Regions from separate parts of the Clostridium sp. MF28 genome, predicted to be linked through region 1. Evidence: a T-box and tRNA genes for the amino acid it is inferred to sense, from the RefSeq annotation. Region 1 holds a T-box; the other regions hold tRNA genes.
The links. A T-box is a leader RNA that pairs with one kind of tRNA and senses whether it is charged. The one in region 1 lies ahead of AXY43_RS23885 (valine--tRNA ligase), so its partner is inferred to be a tRNA-Val.
Positions count from the first base shown of each region.

Region 2: it has a tRNA-Val gene. The T-box ahead of AXY43_RS23885 (valine--tRNA ligase) is inferred to sense a tRNA for this amino acid. The anticodon was not compared.
Region 3: it has a tRNA-Val gene. The T-box ahead of AXY43_RS23885 (valine--tRNA ligase) is inferred to sense a tRNA for this amino acid. The anticodon was not compared.

Region 1 is NZ_CP014331.1:5,394,000-5,401,473, forward strand. It holds gene AXY43_RS23880 (MalY/PatB family protein) at 1-818, shown strand, start outside; T-box leader at 1,331-1,549, shown strand; gene AXY43_RS23885 (valine--tRNA ligase) at 1,814-4,459, shown strand; gene AXY43_RS23890 (TerC/Alx family metal homeostasis membrane protein) at 4,702-5,553, shown strand; gene AXY43_RS23895 (bifunctional folylpolyglutamate synthase/dihydrofolate synthase) at 5,770-7,083, shown strand; gene AXY43_RS23900 (HIRAN domain-containing protein) at 7,186-7,474, shown strand, end outside.
Region 2 is NZ_CP014331.1:3,916,739-3,924,212, reverse strand. It holds gene metK (methionine adenosyltransferase) at 1-682, opposite strand, end outside; SAM riboswitch class I at 920-1,017, opposite strand; tRNA gene AXY43_RS17290 (tRNA-Tyr) at 1,135-1,219, opposite strand; tRNA gene AXY43_RS17285 (tRNA-Thr) at 1,232-1,306, opposite strand; tRNA gene AXY43_RS17280 (tRNA-Val) at 1,337-1,412, opposite strand; tRNA gene AXY43_RS17275 (tRNA-Tyr) at 1,422-1,506, opposite strand; tRNA gene AXY43_RS17270 (tRNA-Thr) at 1,519-1,593, opposite strand; tRNA gene AXY43_RS17265 (tRNA-Val) at 1,621-1,696, opposite strand; tRNA gene AXY43_RS17260 (tRNA-Tyr) at 1,706-1,790, opposite strand; gene AXY43_RS17255 (hypothetical protein) at 1,950-2,354, opposite strand; gene yyaC (spore protease YyaC) at 2,455-2,991, shown strand; gene AXY43_RS17245 (rod shape-determining protein) at 3,059-4,093, opposite strand; gene spoIIID (sporulation transcriptional regulator SpoIIID) at 4,173-4,427, opposite strand; gene AXY43_RS17235 (M23 family metallopeptidase) at 4,535-5,272, opposite strand; gene spoIID (stage II sporulation protein D) at 5,713-6,771, opposite strand; gene murA (UDP-N-acetylglucosamine 1-carboxyvinyltransferase) at 7,440-7,474, opposite strand, start outside.
Region 3 is NZ_CP014331.1:3,303,265-3,310,738, forward strand. It holds gene AXY43_RS14120 (MBL fold metallo-hydrolase) at 1-103, shown strand, start outside; gene AXY43_RS14125 (S8 family serine peptidase) at 312-1,511, shown strand; gene AXY43_RS14130 (DnaD domain protein) at 1,820-2,818, shown strand; gene AXY43_RS14135 (ATP-binding protein) at 2,811-3,791, shown strand; tRNA gene AXY43_RS14140 (tRNA-Asp) at 4,071-4,147, opposite strand; tRNA gene AXY43_RS14145 (tRNA-Val) at 4,154-4,229, opposite strand; tRNA gene AXY43_RS14150 (tRNA-Glu) at 4,245-4,319, opposite strand; tRNA gene AXY43_RS14155 (tRNA-Thr) at 4,349-4,423, opposite strand; tRNA gene AXY43_RS14160 (tRNA-Asp) at 4,434-4,510, opposite strand; tRNA gene AXY43_RS14165 (tRNA-Val) at 4,517-4,592, opposite strand; tRNA gene AXY43_RS14170 (tRNA-Glu) at 4,608-4,682, opposite strand; tRNA gene AXY43_RS14175 (tRNA-Thr) at 4,712-4,786, opposite strand; tRNA gene AXY43_RS14180 (tRNA-Asp) at 4,797-4,873, opposite strand; tRNA gene AXY43_RS14185 (tRNA-Val) at 4,880-4,955, opposite strand; tRNA gene AXY43_RS14190 (tRNA-Glu) at 4,972-5,046, opposite strand; gene AXY43_RS14195 (hypothetical protein) at 5,355-5,774, opposite strand; gene AXY43_RS14200 (NAD(P)/FAD-dependent oxidoreductase) at 6,007-7,251, shown strand; gene AXY43_RS14205 (acyl-[acyl-carrier-protein] thioesterase) at 7,355-7,474, opposite strand, start outside.

The DNA.
Region 1 (7,474 bases):
CTTTTTATAAAGCAATTATAGATAATAATAGAAAGATAATAAAAAGTGAATTAATACTTAATGAAGATCATTATGAAATAAATTTTGAAGATTTCGAAGAGAAGGCCAAATTAGAGGATACCAAATTACTAATTTTATGTAATCCACATAATCCAGTCGGACGAGTTTGGAGTGAAGAGGAGTTAAAAAATATTGGTAGAATATGTTGTGATAATAATGTTATTGTAGTATCTGATGAAATTCATTTTGATCTAATAATGCCAGGGTTTAAACATACAGTTTTTGCAAATATATCTGAAGAATTTGCGAATAATTCAGTTATTTGTACAGCACCAAGTAAGACTTTTAACTTAGCAGGTCTTCAAGTTTCTAATATTGTTATTAAAAATAAAAAAATAAGAGATAAAGTCAGGTATGAACGTAGAAAGTCTACAGGAAATTTAGGTCTTAATATTTTTGGATATAAAGCATGTGAAATTGCTTATAATGAATGCGAGCAATGGCTTGAGGAACTTATACAGACTATAAATAAGAATAGAAAAGTTGTAGAAGACTTTTTTAGGAGTAATATTCCTGAGGTCAATATAATAAACCTAGAAGGAACTTATTTGCAATGGCTAGATTTTAGAACATTGGAGAAGGATCATAAGGTATTAGAAAAATTTATGACAACAGAAGCGATGTTTTTCTTAGATGAAGGTTATGTTTTTGGCGATGAGGGTAAAGGATTCGAGAGAATAAATTTAGCATGTCCAACAAAGGTGCTTAAAGAAGCATTGGATAGATTATTAGAAGCTGTAGAAAGGTGCTACAGATAGGCATGCTAAATATCATCCTTAAGTAATTATCTTATTTAAATTCAATAAAAATGAAACTATATTTATATGAACAATTATTTATAGAAATATAGTTTTAAAGTAATATATGATTAAATTTATCTATGTATATAGAAAAATATGTTTCTATATACATAGGAACATATATAAATATTTATAGGAATAATGCGGGTTAAATAGGATAAAACTTATAATGGTCTTGAAAAAGTATTATAAGGAAGACTATCATAGAAAAAGTACTGGAAAACTATTATTGACAAAAATTATACTATAAGATATCATAAGTGAGAGTTCAAATTTCATGATTAACACTTTAAAGTTAATCATGAAGTTTATGTGAGTTAAAGTAATAATATAATATATAAAAGCAATGAAAAAGAGGAGTAGAAATTTTTGAGCATTAAAAGGAAACTAACTCAGGAGAGTTTAGGAGTACGGTTCTTTTAGCAAGGAAACTCACTCAGACGAGCTGAGGAGTACAGTTCTTTAGCTAAATCATAGATTTAGAAAGAACTAGCAAGAACTAGGAAGAGAGAGGGAGGCGCTGAAAACCCTTATGCAAGAAATTTTGAAGGTAGCTTTTGAGCTTCTTTAGTGAAATAATAGTAGCTAAAGACGGTTTGTCTGAATCGTTATTTAAATTAAGAGTCCATTAATGCAGTAATTCTGTATATGTGGAAATAAAGGTGGTACCGCGAGCTTTCGTCCTTTTGTGATGAAGGCTCTTTTTGCGTTGAGAATCAAAATTTTATATTTGCTTCTTGGAACTTTCACAGTCTGTATTTTATATTCGCTTATTCGAAAGCCAAAAGAGACTGAATGTGAGTCGGATTTAACTTATTAAGACACAGCAATTGCAGTGCATATTCTAAAGAATATATATTCTTAGGAATAAATATTCTTTACAATATTTATTGTTTAGAATATAAAAAGTTAACAAGTTAATTGTTAGTTTAACTAAGTTTGGAGGAATTAAAATGTCAGAAGAAATAAAAAATATATCAACTACATATGATCCAAAAGAATTTGAAGATAGGATCTATAAAAATTGGGAGGAGAAGGGATACTTTACTCCAGTAATCGATAAGAATAAAAAACCATATACAATAATCATGCCACCACCAAATATAACAGGTCAACTTCACTTAGGGCATGCATTTGATGATACTCTTCAAGATATGCTTATTAGATTTAAGAGAATGCAAGGATATTGTACATTATGGTTACCTGGAGAAGACCATGCGTCAATTGCGACAGAAGTTAAAGTTGCAAATCAGTTAGCAGAACAAGGTTATGATAAAAAAGAAATGGGAAGAGAAGCATTCCTTGAAAAAGTTTGGGAATGGAGTGACAAGTATAGAGCTACAATAAGAAACCAAGTTAAAAAGCTTGGGGTATCTGCAGACTTTACAAGAGAAGCATTTACAATGGATGAAAACCTTAGTGCTGCTGTAAAACATGTATTTGTTAAGCTTTATAATGAAGGTTTGATTTATCAAGGGAATAGAATAACTAACTGGTGTACACACTGTCAAACAGCATTATCAGATGCAGAAATTGAATATGAAGAACAAGCAGGGCATTTTTGGCATATCAATTACCCATTAGCTGATGGAAGCGGGGTTATTGAAATAGCAACAACTAGACCTGAAACATTGCTTGGAGATAGTGGTGTAGCTGTAAATCCTAATGATGAAAGATATAAACACCTTATAGGTAAAACTGTAATACTTCCTCTAGTTAATAGAGAGATTCCTATAGTTGGCGATGAATATGTAGATTTAGAATTTGGAACTGGTGCAGTTAAGATGACTCCAGCTCATGATCCTAACGACTTTGAAGTTGGTAAAAGACATAACTTAGAAATCATAAGAGTAATGGATGATAAGGGAATTATCAATGAAAAAGGTGGTAAATATAAAGGTCTAGATAGATATGAAGCAAGAAAAGCTATAGTTAAGGATTTAGAAGAAGCAGGTCTCTTAGTTAAGATAAAAGATCACGCTCATAATGTTGGAACTCATGATAGGTGCGGAACTACGGTAGAACCTATAATCTCAAAACAATGGTATGTTAAGATGGAAAGTCTTGCAAAGCCAGCAGTAGAAGTAGTTAAGAATGGCAAAACTAAATTTGTTCCTGAAAGATTTGATAAGATATACTTCAACTGGATGGAAAATATCCAAGACTGGTGTATTTCAAGACAATTATGGTGGGGACATAGAATTCCAGTATATTATTGTCAAGATTGCGGAGAAATGATGGTACTTGAAGATGCTCCAAAGGCATGTACTAAATGCGGAAGCTCCAATATTAAACAAGATAATGATGTACTTGATACATGGTTCTCTTCAGCATTATGGCCATTCTCAACACTTGGCTGGCCAAACAAAACAGAAGACTTAGAATACTTCTATCCAACAAGTACATTAGTTACAGGACATGATATTATCTTCTTCTGGGTTGCAAGAATGATATTCTCAGGACTTCACTGCATGGGAGAAACTCCATTTAATACAGTTCTTATTCATGGTTTAATTAGAGATTCTCAAGGTAGAAAGATGAGTAAATCTTTAGGAAATGGTGTTGATCCACTAGAAGTAATTGAAACTTATGGTGCTGATGCCTTAAGATTTATGATAGCTACTGGTAATGCTCCAGGAAATGATATGAGATATTATCCTGAAAGAGTTGAATCATCAAGAAACTTTGCAAATAAGATTTGGAATGCTTCAAGATTTGTAATGATGAACCTTGATAAAGAAGTAATGAACAAATATAAAGACTGCAAAGAATATTCTTTAGCTGATAAGTGGATATTATCAGAAATGAATACTTTAATAAAAGAAGTAACAGAAAACATGGAAAAATATGAACTTGGAATTGCTATGCAAAAAGTTTATGACTTTATGTGGACTGAATTCTGTGATTGGTATATAGAACTTGTTAAACCTGTATTCTATGGAGATGATGAGAAAGCTAAGGGAATAGTTTACAACGTATTAAATACAGTTTTAATTACAGGATTAAAATTATTACACCCAGCTATGCCATTTATAACAGAAGAAATATTCACTCACTTAAGTGATGAGGAAACTATAACAACTTCAGCTTGGCCTGAATTTGACGAAGCTTTAGTAAATAAAGAAGCAGAAGATGATATGGCATTTGTAATTGAAGCTATAAAAGGTTTAAGAAATGTTAGAGCTGAAATGAACGTACCACCTTCAAGAAAGGCAAAAGTAATCTGCTATATAGCTGAGGATGCTAAAAAAGCATTTAACTCAGGTGTAGCATACATTGAAAAGTTAGCGTCTGCATCAGAAGTAGAATTTATTAGTGATAAGGCTAATGTTCCTGCAAATGCTGTATCTCTAGTTGTTAAAGGCGGAGAATTATTTATGCCGCTACTTGACTTAGTAGACAAAGATAAGGAATTAGACAGATTAAATAAAGAAGCAAAGAAACTAGAAGGAGAAATTGATAGAATAGATAAAAAGCTAGGAAATCAAGGTTTTGTTGCTAAAGCACCAGCAGCAGTTGTTGACGCTGAAAAAGAAAAGAGAGTTAAGTATGTTGAAATGTTAGAAGCTGTTAAAGTTAGAATTGAAGCTTTAAAATAATTTTAATGAAATTCAGTAAAAGATATTACTAAGTTCCTTGGAGCTTGGTAATATCTTTTTATTTTTTAAAAGTTTTACTCTAAAAGATAAGGGAGCTATTATAGCATATAAACAAACATGCATTAAATTATTATATAGTTAGTAAAATGAAAAAAGTTAAAAATTTTTGAAAGGTAAGGATATAATAGGAGGATTATTAATATATATAATTCTAGAATAATATATATGGAGGCGTTTGAATTTTGAAAGCGAGAAGGCATTTACTTAACTTAATTTTTTGGATATCCTTATCAATCTTATTTAATATTATTATATATTACACACGAGGTGAAACATCAGCAATAGAATACTTTGGTGGTTACATAGTAGAAATGTCGTTAAGTTTAGATAATTTATTTTTATTTCTGATGATATTTTCAAGTTTTAGAATACAGGAAGAATACCAGGAAAGGATACTTCTATATGGCGTTATAGGGGCGATGGTATTAAGGTTAATTTTCATTTTACTTGGCGTAGCTATGGTAAATAAATTTAGTTTTATATTATCTATCTTTGGAGTATTATTGCTACTTAGTGGTGCAAAAATATTTCTTAGGGAAGATGATAATATTCAATTTCATGATAATTTGGCAGTTAAGATTTTAAGAAGGACAATGCCTATAACAAATGTTTTGCATGGAAATAAATTTTTTGTTAGGCAGAATAAGATCATTTATGCTACACCTCTTTTTATAGTACTTTTAATAATAGAATTTTCAGATATTATTTTTGCAATAGATTCAATCCCAGCTATTTTTTCTATAACAACGGATACTTTCATAGTTTATACATCTAATATTTTTGCGATTTTAGGACTTAGAAGTATGTACTATATATTAGAAAAGATGAATAATATGTTCAAGTTCATGAAATATGGAGTTGGATGTATATTAATTTTTACGGGAATAAAGTTAGTAATATTGTTTTGGGAAATTGAAATTTCAGTTACAAATTCTGTGTTGATTATATTGTCTATTTTATTAGCTAGTATATTAATATCTCTATTATTAAGTGAATTTGATAAGTTTAGAAATTGGTGTAAAAGAAGATTATAGATATTATGAAAAGGGCGCAAAGGCACAATACGGAATTTAACCACAGTCGCCTTCGAGTTTCTTCTTGAAGAATTATGGAATAAATTTAATACAGAGATGTTTTTGTTTAGCTTTTAATTAGTCATTTCACTAGAATTAAGATATAATGTAAAGTAAATACATACTATTTAGATTTTGCATTTATAGAAAAACATAAAAGACAAAGAGGTAAGAAAAATGAGCATGACTTATAAAGAAGCAATGGATTATATTACAAGCGTGGGGAAGTTTGGATCTAATTATGGACTTGAAAGAACTTTTAGAATTTTAGAGTTACTTGGAAATCCTCATGAAAAACTCAAACTTATCCATATTGCAGGGACTAATGGCAAGGGATCAACTACAGCTATGATATCAAAAATATTAATTGGAATGGGATATAAAGTCGGAATGTATACATCCCCATATTTAGAAGAATTTGAAGAAAGAATTCAAATAAATGGAAGTAATATTAGCAAAAAATCATTAGTAGACTTAGTAGAAGAAATTAAATTAGTAGTTAATAAAGTAATTGAAGAAGGATATGAACATCCTACTGAGTTTGAAATCATAACTGCATTAATGTTTTTGCATTTCTATAGAGAAAAAATAGATTATGGAGTAATTGAAGTTGGTCTTGGTGGAAGATTAGATTCTACCAATGTATTAACGCCTAAGGTTAGTGTAATAACATCAGTAAGTTTAGATCATATAAATATATTGGGTGATAATTTAAAAGATATCGCAAAAGAAAAGGCCGGAATTATAAAAGAAAATATACCGGTTGTACTCTATCCTCAAAAAAAAGAGGCAGAAGAAGTAATATTAAAGATAGCGGAAGAAAAAAAATCAAAAGTATATTTTGTGAATGAACAAAATGGAAAATTGGTTGATATCAATTATGATGATTTTTATCAAAATGTAGTTGTTAAAAGTATTAAAAATATATATAAGATTAAATTTCCTTTGCTTGGAGAACATCAAATATTAAATTTGGGAGTTGCTTTAAGTGCAATAGAGGTATTATGCGAGAATGAAAAAATAGAATTAAATACAAGCTTAATTGAGAAAGCTTTACAGGAAGTTGTATGGATAGGAAGACTCGAGGTCTTAAAAAAGAAACCTACGATAGTAATTGATGGGGCACACAATATAGATGGAATTAAAGCTCTTAGAAAAAATATAGAAAAGTATTTTAAATATAATAAATTATACTTATTGCTTGGTATTTTAGCAGATAAGCAAGTAAAAGAAATGGTACAGGAAATAACACCATTAGCTGAAAAAGTTTATGCACTTACACCACATAGTGAAAGAGCTGAACTTAGTGAAAATTTGAAAGAGGAAATATTAAACTATAATTCAAATACTATTGCATTAGAAAGTTATGAGGAGGCTTTTTCTCTAGCGTTAAAAGAAGCTAAGGAAGAGGATTTAATTGTAGTTAGTGGATCATTATACATGATTGGAGATATGAGAAAAATTATAAGAAATAAATTTCCTAATAAGTAGAATTGGGGCACATATATTTTCCGAATTAGTCTAAAAGAATATAAATCAAAAGATTCCGAGGCAAGCTTCGGAATTTTGATTAAAAGGAGTAGTGAAAGTTATATGGTTAAGATAGAAATAGAAAATTACATCAATAATAAGAACTCAATCTATTATGATTTAAAAGAATTTCGTGATAGAAATCCAGATACACTATATAGCTATCAAGACTTTGAAGTGGCTGGAAGAAGGGAATTTAAGATTATTACGAACAAAGTTCGTAAACTTCAGGATTATGAAAAGAATAGGCTAGCTAGTGAGCTAGTAGGACATTTATGTAATTATGCTTTGGATGAAGAAAAATTATCAAGTGTCCATGATTATATTACGTTAAATCCAATCATCGGTTATT
Region 2 (7,474 bases), 1.5 Mb from region 1:
CACTGTCCAATAATTCTGCTGGTACAACAGCCTCTATAACAAACTTCTTAAGGTCTTCCTGAATTTGCTCTAAAGTAACCTTCTCATCATGTTGTGTTGATATAACTATAGTATCAATTCTCTTTGGCACATTATCTTCATATTCAACTGTTACTTGAGTTTTACCATCTGGTCTTAAGTAACTTAATGTACCATTCTTTCTTACCTCTGTAAGTCTTCTTGATAATTTATGAGCCATATATACTGGAAGCGGCATAAAATCTTCAGTTTCATTAGTTGCAAAACCGAACATCATTCCTTGGTCTCCAGCACCAACTGCTTCAACTTCATCTTTTTCACCTTTCTTTGACTCAAATGCTTCATCTACTCCCATAGCTATATCTGCAGATTGTTCATCTATCGATGTAAGAACTGAACATGTATCACAGTCAAATCCAAATTTTGCTCTATCATATCCAATTTCTCTTACTGTTTCTCTAACTACCTTAGGAATGTCAACATAACAATTTGTTGTTATCTCTCCCATTACCATAACCATACCTGTTGTTGTGCAAGTTTCACAAGCAACTCTAGCCATTGGATCTTTAGATAGAATAGCATCTAGTATAGCATCTGAAATTTGGTCACACATTTTATCAGGATGTCCTTCTGTAACTGATTCTGAAGTAAATAATCTTCTCATATCTTTTCTCTCCTTAGATTTAAATATTATAACTATCTTCACGAATAAAATTATTTTATTAAAAACTATACATAGCTTTATAGAATAATAATCGTTTATAAAAACTTCACCTTATTTAAATACAATAAATAATAGTCAAACTATTTTATTAATTGTTTCTTTGTATAATTTAAGCATGCGCAAACTTAAAAAAATAAAAAAGCTCTTCGATAAGAAGAGCGCAATTTAGCAATCATTTTCTTATCTTGTAGAAAACTCTACAGGAATTGGCACCTTATATAATACAGGTTGCCGGGTTTCACAGGGCCCTTTCCCTCCACCTCTCTTGATAAGAGTAACATAATTCAATTTTCAAAAGTATTTTATCATATGCTGTATAATTAGTCAATATTATCAATCAATTTTTATATAAGATAAAAAATAAAAAAGAATAAACTTAAGTTTATTCTTTTTGGTGGAGGAAGATGGATTCGAACCATCGAAACGAAACGTAACAGATTTACAGTCTGCCCCCTTTGGCCACTCGGGAATTCCTCCATATTATTTTATTGGAGCTGGCAATAGGAATCGAACCTACAACCTGCTGATTACAAGTCAGCTGCTCTACCGTTGAGCCATGCCAGCATATAATTATTAGATTTAGTAATTTTATAATGGTGGGCACAACAGGGCTCGAACCTGTGACCCCCTGCTTGTAAGGCAGGTGCTCTCCCAGCTGAGCTATGCGCCCATTATAAATTGGTGGAGGAAGATGGATTCGAACCATCGAAACGAAACGTAACAGATTTACAGTCTGCCCCCTTTGGCCACTCGGGAATTCCTCCATATTATTTTATTGGAGCTGGCAATAGGAATCGAACCTACAACCTGCTGATTACAAGTCAGCTGCTCTACCGTTGAGCCATGCCAGCATATATATTAGATTAGTAATTTTATAATGGTGGGCACAACAGGGCTCGAACCTGTGACCCCCTGCTTGTAAGGCAGGTGCTCTCCCAGCTGAGCTATGCGCCCATTATAAATTGGTGGAGGAAGATGGATTCGAACCATCGAAACGAAACGTAACAGATTTACAGTCTGCCCCCTTTGGCCACTCGGGAATTCCTCCATATTTATTTTTTATACCTTGTTGCCTCATTTGCCGGTCAACAATGATTAGTATATCGGTAAAGCGATTTTATTTCAACTCCAATATACACCCATATAAATAATTTAAATTCATATTACTCTCTATTTCTACAATATGCTCTCATTTAATATGTTAATCCTAATTATTTTTTATTCTTTTGTTAATCTCTTGTATATCTAAAAAAGAAGATGATATTTCTTGAATTTTCTTATAATCTTCTGTTGTTAATCTCCTTTTTAAGATTTTAAATATTTCTATTAGGCTTTCATTATCATTCGTATCTTCATAATATTCTTTTATTTTACCTATATCAAATGCAGATAATTTTTTTATTATTTTTTCAAGTTCCTTTTTATTATCTGTAGATAATTGACTTAACGCTTTTTCTTTATTTATTTTATATAATGGCTTCGAATACGAAACAGTTTCTTGTACAACAACTTCTTTTGCAGAATTTTCATCTTGCGGTTGCCAATATAACAGAAAATACATGTTTATTATTATTGTAGGAACTAAAACCAAATACATTAAAACTTTTTTCATATGCACCTCCTTATTTACTATTAATTTCCAAAAAACATTTTTTTATACTATCTTCTGTTAATTACTCATATATATATTTTATAAAGGAGGTATATGTCCCTTGAGCAAGCCAGATATTAAACTTGATCCTAAATTTTATTATAATTTAGCTTTAGAAGTTAAAAAATTTATATCAAAAGACACCATAATAGTTTGTATTGGTACTGACAAATGTATTGGGGATTGTTTAGGTCCTCTAGTTGGATCTATACTCACAGAAAACTTTTTTCCTTTACCTGTTTATGGAACTTTATCTTCTCCAATTCATGCTTTGAACATAGATGAACGATTAAATGAAATATATAGTAATCACCCTAATGCATCAATAATTGGTGTTGATGCCTGCTTAGGTGACGAAGATGATATTGGTGAAATTCGTATAAGGGACTATGCAATACATCCTGGTAAAGGAGTCGGAAAAGAACTTCCCGAGGTAGGAATTGCATCAGTTATAGGCATTGTGGACTCTAGTGATAATGCTGAATTCTTTTTTTCGCGAAGCATAAGACTCTCATTCATTATGGATATGGCTAAAATTATATCCAAAATATTTATTGATGCCTATAGTTTAAGTCACTGGAAATATCCTAAAATTTAGGTATTTTATATTTAACTAAATAAATAGCAGTCAATAGTGAAATTACTAATGACTGCTATTTATAAAGCTATTCTATAAGAACTATTTGCTGAGAATTAACTTGACTATCTAATTTATCTATATAATTAAGCACTTTGCCTGTACCGTTCGCAACACATTCAACTGAGTTCTCGGCTATAGTTGCTACTACGCCAGTCTTAAACTCTATAAGTTTATCTAACCCATGTATTAAAGCTCCCCCACCAGTCATTAATATTCCTCTTTCTATTATATCCGAGGCTAATTCAGGCGGTGTTCTTTCTAATACCTTTTTTACAGTATCAACTATTATTTCCACAGGTTCCTTTATTGCATTTCGTATTTCTTCTGTTGTAATTTCTATTTCATCTGGTAATCCTGTAATGAGGTTTCTACCTTTCATCATACAAGTTAGATTTCTAGAGTTTTTAAATGCTGATCCAATATTTATTTTTAAATCTTCAGCTGTTTTCTCACCTATCATTAATTTATATTCATTACGTACATATTTTATTATGGCTTCATCGAACTTGTCTCCCGCTACTTTTATTGACTCTCTTTCTACCACTCCACCTAATGAGATAACAGCGATATCACAAGTACCTCCGCCAATATCCACTACCATACATCCATTCGGCTTAGTAATATCTAATCCTGCTCCAATGGCTGCTGCTAGCGGCTCCTCAATTAAATGGACCGTTTTTGCTCCTGAATTCATAGCTGCATCAATAACAGCTCTCTTTTCTACTTCTGTAGCTTGAGATGGTACACAAACAATTACTTTAGGTGCACTTATACTTCTTTTCCCGCACGCTTTTTTTATAAATTCCTTTAGCATTTTTTGTGTTATATCGTAATCAGAAATCACTCCATCTCTTAATGGCCTTACTGCAACAATATTTCCTGGGGTTCTTCCTATCATTTTTCTTGCTTCTTCCCCTATAGCCAACAATTTATTATTATTTTTATTTATGGCTACAACAGAAGGTTCTTTTAATATTACCCCTTTACCTTTTACGTAAACTAGTACAGTTGCCGTTCCTAAGTCAATTGCGAGGTCTATCCCCGTTCTCCAAAAGCACATTTTTTATTCACTCCTATAATACATATTAATACCTATATTTACATAATTCTACTAATAATATATTATAGACTTAATCCTACTAAGATTCAATAATTTTATACTTCATTTGTGTAGCTTTTCCACCTCTAATATGTCGTTCAGCTTTATTTAATTCTAAAATAGAATGAGTTTCTTGAGCAATTTCTGGGTTAATTTTTAACAATCTCTCTGTCATATCTTTATGAATTGTGCTCTTGCTAACACCAAAAACCTTAGCTGTTTTTCTTATTGTAGCTTTTGAATCTATGATATATCTTGCAACATCTAAAACTCTTTCTTCAATATAGTCTTTCAAAATACCACTTCCTTGATTTTATCATTTTATTATCATTTATTTTTTGATTTATTAGTCATTTATTTTAATGAAAAAAACAAATGACTAATATATATTTTCATAAAATTTTATTTAGATTTTAAATTAAAATATTTTTCTGGATTAACTTGTTCTCCATTAGCATTAATTACTTGTAAATTTAAAAATTCACCAAATACATCTTTACTAAATACCTTTGCGCTATCTCCTACTTTTGCAATAACTTGATTTGCTTTAACCTTATCTCCTTTTTTTACTGATAAGTTTGCATCAAGATTTCCGTATCTTGTCTTTAGGCCATTAGCATGTTTAATTTCTACTACAACCCCTTCTTCAACGCCAGTATTTTCTGCAACTTCCACAACACCATCTGCTGCTGCCTTTACTTCTGATCCTACTGTTGATTGTAGATTAATACCTCTAATAGTTCTGAAAACTCCTTCTTCCATCTTAACTGGCGCAGGATAAGTATATTTTCTACTTTCTACTCCATCTATAGGATTTACAAATGTTACCGTATTATTTGTAGATACTGATGCAGCCTTTTCTGTTTTTGTTTTATCTGCATTGTCTTTATTACTATTATTTTGAGCATTCTCTACTCTTTCAGCATTTTGAACTGAATTATTAGAATTTCCTTCATTTCCAGAATTCATTGTTAGATCTTTATTTACGTCTTCTGTTTTATTAACTTGGTTTTTGCTGTTGAGCATTTTATAAGAGATAGTTCCAACAGTTACTACAATACAGAGACATAGGAATAAGGCGATATAAAATCCCTCCTTCCTAAATAAGTTTTTAAGTTTTTCTTTTAAATTTTTGTCCAATATGAACACCTCCAATTGTTATAGTTCCCTTTTTATGAAAAATAATACATAAATTTGCTTTTTTATCATGTATTATTTACATTTAAAGGTATTTTAAAATTATTGTTATAAGTGTATATCTAGTGTTAAAAAGTACATATAATTTAATTATTAAACAATAGATATATCCATCAGGGATTTAGGCCCTAATTTAAGAAGTTCTACTTTATAATTTCTGTTTTAAGTAGTGATGTTCTAAATTATGTCCATCTCCACTTTTTTTAAACATACATATACAAAAATTCAATTAATTGGAGGATATACCCCATGCTAATTTATAGTCAAAAATAGAAAAGGATACTTGCTATAAAAAAATAAACAAGTATCCTCTTTAAATTTATTCAATTATTCATATGAAGTTATGCCAACCCTATGTCTAAGTTAACGTAAATACTCTCTCCTTAGTTGTAATTTATTTCTTGGATTTCGACTCCGCTATAGTAATGTTTAAGAATTTCATCATACTTCGATCCACTCTTTGCCATCGCATTAGCCCCCCATTGGCTCATCCCTACACCGTGGCCATAACCCTTGCAGTTAACTTCTACAGAATCTTGTTGAAAGTCTAATGTGAAATTGGTCGAATTCAAATTGAACAATGTCCTAAATTCAGTTCCTTTAACAATCTCATTGCCTATTTTTATTTCTTTTACACTTCCAGCTTCTGTAAAACTTAATATCTTAATTAGTGATGACAAATTACTTTTATTAGCATTAACACCTTTATATTTAGAATTAATTTTATTTATAAAATCGTTTATAGGAATTTGTGTGCTCGTCTTATATTTAGGTGCAATTTCTTCACCCTTACTGTCTTCTGATTTTAAATATGGTACATCCATAGAAAATACATCTTTTGCATCTTCTGTTTTTCCAGAGCTGGTTGCAAAAAATTGAGGATATTCCAACACTGAACCGTCATAAGTAAGAACTTGCCCTTTTGTATCTAGAACTGCCTTTTGTATCTTCTCCCAATTACTTTCAGCTTCACTTTTACTCCATTTAGAGATTCTCTCATCCTTACTCATATATACTTGGCAGTGGGTTGTATCACAAATTTCAGCTCCTTTCTCTTTTTCTTCTTTATTAGGGTTATTTCTTTTACTCATATAAAATGTTCTTGCTGCAACAGCTTGAGCTTTCAAAGCTTCTTCCTCAAAATTAGCTGGTACTTCACTCGCAACTACTCCCATTACATACTCTTCCAAATCTATTTCCTCAACTCTATCTTCTGACCTATGATATAGCTTAACTTTACCATTAGACGAAAATGTTATTTTTGAACTCTTCATTATATCTTTGTCACTCAAGTTAAACGAATCAATTTTCCCTTTACCATTTTCTAAGAAAGCTATTGGTAATGCTATTAATATAGTAAAAATGATCAAAGTCATAGCTGCAATTATTTTCACATTATTGCTAATCTTTATACTTGTAGTCTTAGCATTAATTATCTTCATACTCTACCTCCTAAAGCCTGCACTCTAAAGTATATTGTCTTAGCCTAATAATTATGTTAATTATGTTAACTTTAAGCTACCCAAATTTAGATAAACCATAACTTTCTTAATTAGTCTCTCCTATAACTTACGCATAGATTTAACTTAAATATAAGCTATTAGAGATAAAAAAATCCCAAGCGACTGTGGTTAAGCTCCGTATTGTGCTTCGCACTCTTTTCATTTAAGTTCCGTATTGTGCTTCGCACTCTTTTCATTTAAGTTCCGTATTGTGCTTCGCACTCTTTTCATTTAAGTTCCGTATTGTGCTTCGCACTCTTTTCATTTAAGTTCCGTATTGTGCTTCGCACTCTTTTCATATGTGTAGATTTTTTTCACGCATCTAGCTTTTCGAACGCATGTGAGAAAAGTCAGGCGAATAAGATTTCTTTTTTATTCTTTTTAAAATACCCAAACTATTTAATCAACCTTTTTTAATTTATCCCCTCAAGGAGTACCTCGTCCACAGATTTTACTAAAATATAAATTCCCAAAGAATAAAAAAGCATAATTAGGGATAGGTAACTAAATTTCATGTAAATTCCTTTATAAAACTTACATGAAAAATTTGTATACCTTGTTCATAACTATGAACCCTAATTATGCATACACACAATTCATATCTTAATCTACATATTTATTCTATATATTTCTGCTCCTAAAT
Region 3 (7,474 bases), 2.1 Mb from region 1:
TAAAATTTCATTAGAGAATTTTCAGGAAACTGAAGAATCATTATTAAATTTAAATGATAAAGCTATAAAAATTATAGACATAGGGGAGACCTACAGTTTTTAAATGGTAGATTGATTATTATTTTTATTCAAGTTTCATACTTGTATTTATTTTTAATAATCAATCTACTATTTAATTTTTGCTATACAATATTTATTCAATAGATGAAGAAATATTGTATAGCAAAAATTTTTTTAATCCTTCATTTTTTATTAACAATAAAATTCTTTTTCATATAATATATTGAAGTAATAATATTTTGGAGAAATATATGTTTTCATCTAAAAGTAAGCTAGACCATAATCTAAAAGATTATATATCAAAAAATGCTTATAAAAGTTATAGAATACTTATACAATATAAAGACTTTCAATCCTCAATAGTAAAAAAAATCAGTTCATATAAAGGTACTGTACATCACATTATTGAATCCTCTAATATTATAAGTGCCGAACTAAATTCAAGAGGCATAGATAGAATTTCTGAATATCCTGAAATAAAAAAAATTTACTTGGATGAATACCTGTTTTTGTGCGGAATGAGCGTGACTACTGCAAATAAAATCCACTTTTCGGAAAAGTTTAGTTTATCTGGTGCAGGAGTAGGAATAGGACTTGTAGATAGCGGAATATTTCCTCATCAAGACCTAACTTCCCCTAGCACTAAAATAGAGTTATTTGAAGATTTAATTAATAACTTTCGCTATCCTTATGATGATAATGGACATGGTACCTCCATGGCCGGAATTTTGTGTAGTAGTGGTATCTCATCAAATAACATGTATAAAGGAATTTGTAATAAAAGTAAGCTATTCTGTTACAAGGCATTTGATAAACTCGGTAAAGGATTTGCTTCGGATATATTATATTCTATAGAAAGTTTATCTAATATATCTAAAGAAAATAACATAAAGGTATTATGTTTGCCTTTTGAACTTTTAACTCATAATACATTCATTATCTCTTGCTTTGATTTGACATTTAAGTATGCTATATCAAAAGGATTAATTCCGATAGTTCCTAGCGGAAGTAACCTGAGTGAAAAAAATTCTATTATGGGAATTGCTACGCTACCAAGCTGCATCACTATAGGTGGTCTAAATTCAACTACCTCCATAATGAAGCCTTATACTTATTCTTCTGCAGGACCATATGGTAAATTATTAAAACCTGATCTATCTGCTGCATGCGTTAGTGTTATATCTTTAAATTCTGATAATAACTATATTTCAGAAAAAAACGGAATTAAGGTTTACCCAAATAAACTTGAAGTACCATATAAAACTTTTACAGGCTCATCTATTGCTACAGCCTATATTAGCGGATTATGTGCGTTATTATGTGAGAAAAATCCATCAATAACTTTCAAAGATATGATTTCCTTATTAAAGGTTGCATGTGATCCTATTGATGAGATATCCAATCAAATTCAAGGTGAAGGTATTGTAAATATAAATAAACTCATCATATGATTATTTATTTTAATGAATATTATCCATATTTAGAAGCATGCATTTGTTTTATTAAATTAGTTAATTTCTTATAAAGACAAATGCGTGCTCTTTATATTCTCTCAAATCTTATATAAAAGTAATTAATCCCAAGTATTAGTTGATTAATATTTCGCTTTATTAAGGTGATAATATGCTATAATTATTTTACATACATTAGGTTATTATATAACTTACATTATAAACGATTATGCTAATCTAATATTATTAGATAGAGTTTTGTTTTTATAATATATATTAAAAACTTTGAAAGGTAGGTAGTAAACGGAATGAGCACATTTATGTTAAAGAATAGATCTCTAGGGTTCACTCCTGTTAACAATGTATTTATAGAAAAATACATGCCACAGGCTAGAGGCGAATTTGTAAAAGTTTATTTATTGATGCTAAAGTATACTATTTCAGGTGAATTAGGCGTTAGCTCATCAATACTAGCTTCCTCGCTTAATTTGTTAGAATCAGACATTATGAATGCATTTAATTATTGGAATGATCAAGGAGCTATAAAGCTAACTCAGATAGATAAGATGGGTAATTTTAATGTAGAATTCGTAGATTTAGTTGAAGAACCCTCCAAATCTACTAAACAAATTGACTTATTAGAAGCTTTGGATAGTACAAATACTAAAGATATGCTAAAGGATATTGAAACTCTTCTAGCTAGACCTCTATCGCCAAACGAAATGTCACTTTACTTAAATTGGCAAAAGGAATTCGGTTTTTCATCTGAATTAATTCTGATTTTAATGGAATACTGTATATCAAAGGGAAAAAGCGATTCTAGATATATAGAAAAGGTTGCTATAGCTTGGCATGATCAAAAAATAACTACTATCGAGCAAGCTCAGAACTTAATAAAAAAAGCAGAGGATAAGTGGATTAATATAAGAAAAATTCTCACTTACTTAGGTATAAATAATACAGACATAATGAAACCACAACAGGATTTAATAGAAAAATGGCTTCTTATTTATAAGTATTCAAACGAAATTATATTTAAAGCTTGTGATGTATGCTTTGAAAGATTGAATAGGGCGGATTTCAAGTATATCGATGGAATCTTAAGTAATTGGAATAAAAATAATATTAGAACTTTGGAAGATATAGCTCTTAAAGATAATAAAAATCCAAAAAATAATAAGTATCAAAAAACTTATACTACTAATAATAATGATAAATCATCTCTCAAATTTAATAACTTTGAGGCTCGAGAGTATGACTATGATTCATTAGAAAAAAAACTTTTAGGATGGGATAGCGATGATTAAAGGTTATCAAACAGAAATTTTAAAAATATATGATAAACTTAGAGAAGATGAAGCTAGAAATTTGAAATTTAGGAAAGAAGAAATATCAAAGAAATATCCTGAGATTATTGAATTGGATAATAAAATTCAACGATTATCTTTAAAAATGGCAGTATCAATTCTCAAATCTAAAGATAGTGAAAAGACAATAGATGATTATAAGGAAAATATAACAGATTTAAGAATAAAAAAGTGCGAAATGTTAGTTGAAAGAGGTTATGATCCTGAATATTTAAATTTGCGATATCAATGCAATAAATGTAAGGATACAGGCTTTATAGGCAATATAAAATGTACTTGCTATAAACAAAGGTTGATTAAGTTATACTATAAAAATTCAGAATTAGAAAATACCACATCGTATAATAACTTTGATAATTTTGATTTAAATTTGTTTTCAAGTCATAAACTTGGAGATGAAAAATATTCTCCTAAAAAAAACATGGAGAATAATTTAGAATATATATTAAAAGACTATCTTCCTAGCTTTTCAGAAATATCAACAAATTTATTATTTTTCGGAAATCCAGGTAGTGGTAAAACATATTTATCATATTGTATTGCCAAAGCTGTGTTAGATATGGGATTCTTAGTAATTTATAAAACCTCTGATGAGTTAATTAAGAATTTAAGGGAAATAAGATTCAATAATGACTCAGGTTTAGAATCACTATTACTAGAATGTGACTTACTAATTATAGATGATTTAGGCGCAGAACACCTCAATGAATTTTCAGTAACTGAATTATTTAATATAATTAACAAGAGAATTCTTGCTAATAAGAAAATGCTTATCTCAACCAATTTAACTTTGCCAGGAATAACTAAGCAGTATAGCGAGCGAATCGCTTCTAGACTAATTGGAGAATTTAAGCTCTGCAAATTTTATTCTGAAGATATAAGGATTAAGAAAAATTTAGAAAAAAATAGATAATCTAAATAAACTAAACTCTAATATGATATTTATTCTCTTAATGACTATCATATTAGAGTTTTCATTTTTACTACAAATTGATATTATAAATCATATTTATTTGAAAAATCTGTTTCGCAAACTATGTTATTCTGTGTTAACATCTTATTTATATTTAAATTCCCTTTAATAACTTGTTCTTATAATACTTTCAAAATTTACCCACAGATCTGACTTGATTATAATTTTTTAAACAATAAAAAAAGAACAAGTTCTAGTCTATAAGAACTTGTTCTTTGATGGCGACTCAGAAGGGGCTCGAACCCTCGACCTCCGGCGTGACAGGCCGGCACTCTAACCAACTGAGCTACTGAGCCATCTTATGGTGGGCACAACAGGGCTCGAACCTGTGACCCCCTGCTTGTAAGGCAGGTGCTCTCCCAGCTGAGCTATGCGCCCATAAGATAGATAAAATGGTGACTCCTAGGGGAATCGAACCCCTGTTACCACCGTGAAAGGGTGGTGTCTTAACCGCTTGACCAAGGAGCCATATTAAGTTTTGTTATGTTTATTTAAAATGGAGCTGGCAATAGGAATCGAACCTACAACCTGCTGATTACAAGTCAGCTGCTCTACCGTTGAGCCATGCCAGCATATTTTAAATGGCGACTCAGAAGGGGCTCGAACCCTCGACCTCCGGCGTGACAGGCCGGCACTCTAACCAACTGAGCTACTGAGCCATCTTATGGTGGGCACAACAGGACTCGAACCTGTGACCCCCTGCTTGTAAGGCAGGTGCTCTCCCAGCTGAGCTATGCGCCCATAAGATAGATAAAATGGTGACTCCTAGGGGAATCGAACCCCTGTTACCACCGTGAAAGGGTGGTGTCTTAACCGCTTGACCAAGGAGCCATATTAAGTTTTGTTATGTTTATTTAAAATGGAGCTGGCAATAGGAATCGAACCTACAACCTGCTGATTACAAGTCAGCTGCTCTACCGTTGAGCCATGCCAGCATATTTTAAATGGCGACTCAGAAGGGGCTCGAACCCTCGACCTCCGGCGTGACAGGCCGGCACTCTAACCAACTGAGCTACTGAGCCATCTTATGGTGGGCACAACAGGGCTCGAACCTGTGACCCCCTGCTTGTAAGGCAGGTGCTCTCCCAGCTGAGCTATGCGCCCATAAGATAGATATAAATGGTGACTCCTAGGGGAATCGAACCCCTGTTACCACCGTGAAAGGGTGGTGTCTTAACCGCTTGACCAAGGAGCCATGCTATATTGTCTTTCGCTTAAATGTCTTAACTAGATGTCCTTGAGTTATTCAAGCTGCTGACCACATAGACTATAATACCCAAAATTAGATTCCCTGTCAACACATTTTTTCATTTTTTTTATTTTTATATTATTTATTTTTAATAAAGTGGCATTATATCTACATTTCAGAGGTTCCTTAAATATAATCTCTAGCCTCCTTCAGACTAGATAAAAGATCTTTTTTTAAATTAATTTGCTCTTCAATATTTTTTATTTCACCACAACATATTTCTAAAAAATCTTCTTTATCTATTTTATTAATATTTATACTATATCCATTCTTTTTAAAATTTTTTCCTGAAGCTTAACTTCTAAAGGAAATTTATTATTTATAAATAACAGCATTTCCTTTTCCCATACTTTACTTTTGTACAGTTTATATTTATCTCTTAAAATACTTAGATTTTTTACCTCTTCTTTAATTTCTAACTTTAATGATTCATATAGTGCATTGTAAAAAAGTACTGATATCCCTCTTTTTAATTTAATTTTCAAGAAATTTCTATTATTAATTAAAAATTTATCTATATCACTTTCACTTATACATTCCACATCATTAAAAGAAAAACTCTTTACCCCACTCATATTGGGATAATTAACCATTATATTATCAAAGTTCATTCTGATCACTTTAAATACTCTTTCGAAATCTCCCGAATTCATATTAATTACCTTTACTTCCATTATAAAATCACCTCATTTTTAGTATTCCTTTCTTTTAACCTTAATATTACTATGATAAAATTTATTAAAAGTATTATAAAATATTGAATAATATGATTTGAATCCTTTTATTTTAGTAGTAATTAATAAATTAATGGTATACTTAAAATATTCAGTTTATTTTAGCACTGGGTAAAATATGTGATTTAATTTTATATGGTCAATAAAACATACATAGGGAGTGATTGTTATAATGATTTATCACGATTTAATGATTGTCGGCGGTGGTGCCTCTGGCCTAATGGCTGCAATAATAGCCAAAGATTTTGGACTTGATGTGGCAATTATTGAGAGCAACGATAGAATTGGCAAAAAAATTCTTGTAACTGGCAATGGAAGATGTAATATTACTAATAAGAATATATCTCGCCCATTTGGGTGTTTCCATAGTGAAAATCAAGATTTCTTTAAAGCGGCGTTAGATAACTTTACTGTTAAAGATACTGAAAGCACATTTTTATCTCTAGGATTGCCATTAATTGAATTGGAAAACGGAAAGATGTATCCAAAATCTCTTCAGGCCTCTTCTGTAATAGATATATTCAGAATGGCAATAGAGGATAGACAAATACCTCTATATACAAATTGTAAAATTGATTCTACAAGTAAAAAAAATAACTTTATTTTAACAAGTAATAATGATGACTTTAAAAATTTTTCTTGTAAAAAACTTATTTTAAGCTGTGGTGGGAAATCAGCTACTAAAACAGGTTCTGATGGATCTGGCTATAAACTATGCAAGTCATTGGGTCATAGTATTATAGAGCCTATTCCTGGCATTGTTCAATTAAAATTAGATTATCCTTATTTAAAAGCTCTATCAGGAGTAAAATTTGATGGCTCTGCTTCTATTTTAGTTGATAATAAAGTTATTCGAACAGAGTTTGGTGAAATACTTTTTACCGATTATGGAATTTCAGGCCCCCCTATAATGCAATTATCATCTTATGCTTCTAAAGCTCTCTATGAAAATCTAAATGTAACTATAAGAATAGATATGTTTCCACTAGAAAGTAAAGATGATATTGAAAGTTTCTTTACCACACATTTTTCTATGTTTGGTCACAGAGAGATATCAACAGCCCTAATTGGGGTTATAAATAAAAAATTAATTTCTACAATTTTAAAAGATGTTGGGATAAAAGATATACATATACCGTGCAGTAGTATTGATTGGAGAACTACCAGCAAATTAATTGATAAGTTTAAAAAATGGGATTTTAAATGTATTGGCACTAATGGCTTTAACAATTCACAAGTTACAGTTGGTGGTGTAAATACATCTGAAGTAAATAATATTTCCTTAGAATCTAAGTTAGTTAAAAATCTTTATTTCTGTGGAGAGATTTTAGATGTGCATGGAGATTGTGGAGGTTTCAACCTTCAGTGGGCATGGAGTTCTGGATATTTAGCAGCTAAGTCCGCCGCCAATAGCTAAAAATTATTAACTTATCTATAAAAATAATACTATAAAATTAGCTGTCGTAATTATTAATATTACCTAGATTCTTGCAACAGCTAATTTTCTATATTTACCTTTATTATTTTTTCCAATCTGCTTGTAATAGCGTTAGTTCAGTTCCCTCACCATTTTTTATAGTATGATATGATTTTAAACTATTTTCATCAATTACATTTATAGCAGCAGTTGATGAAATCTT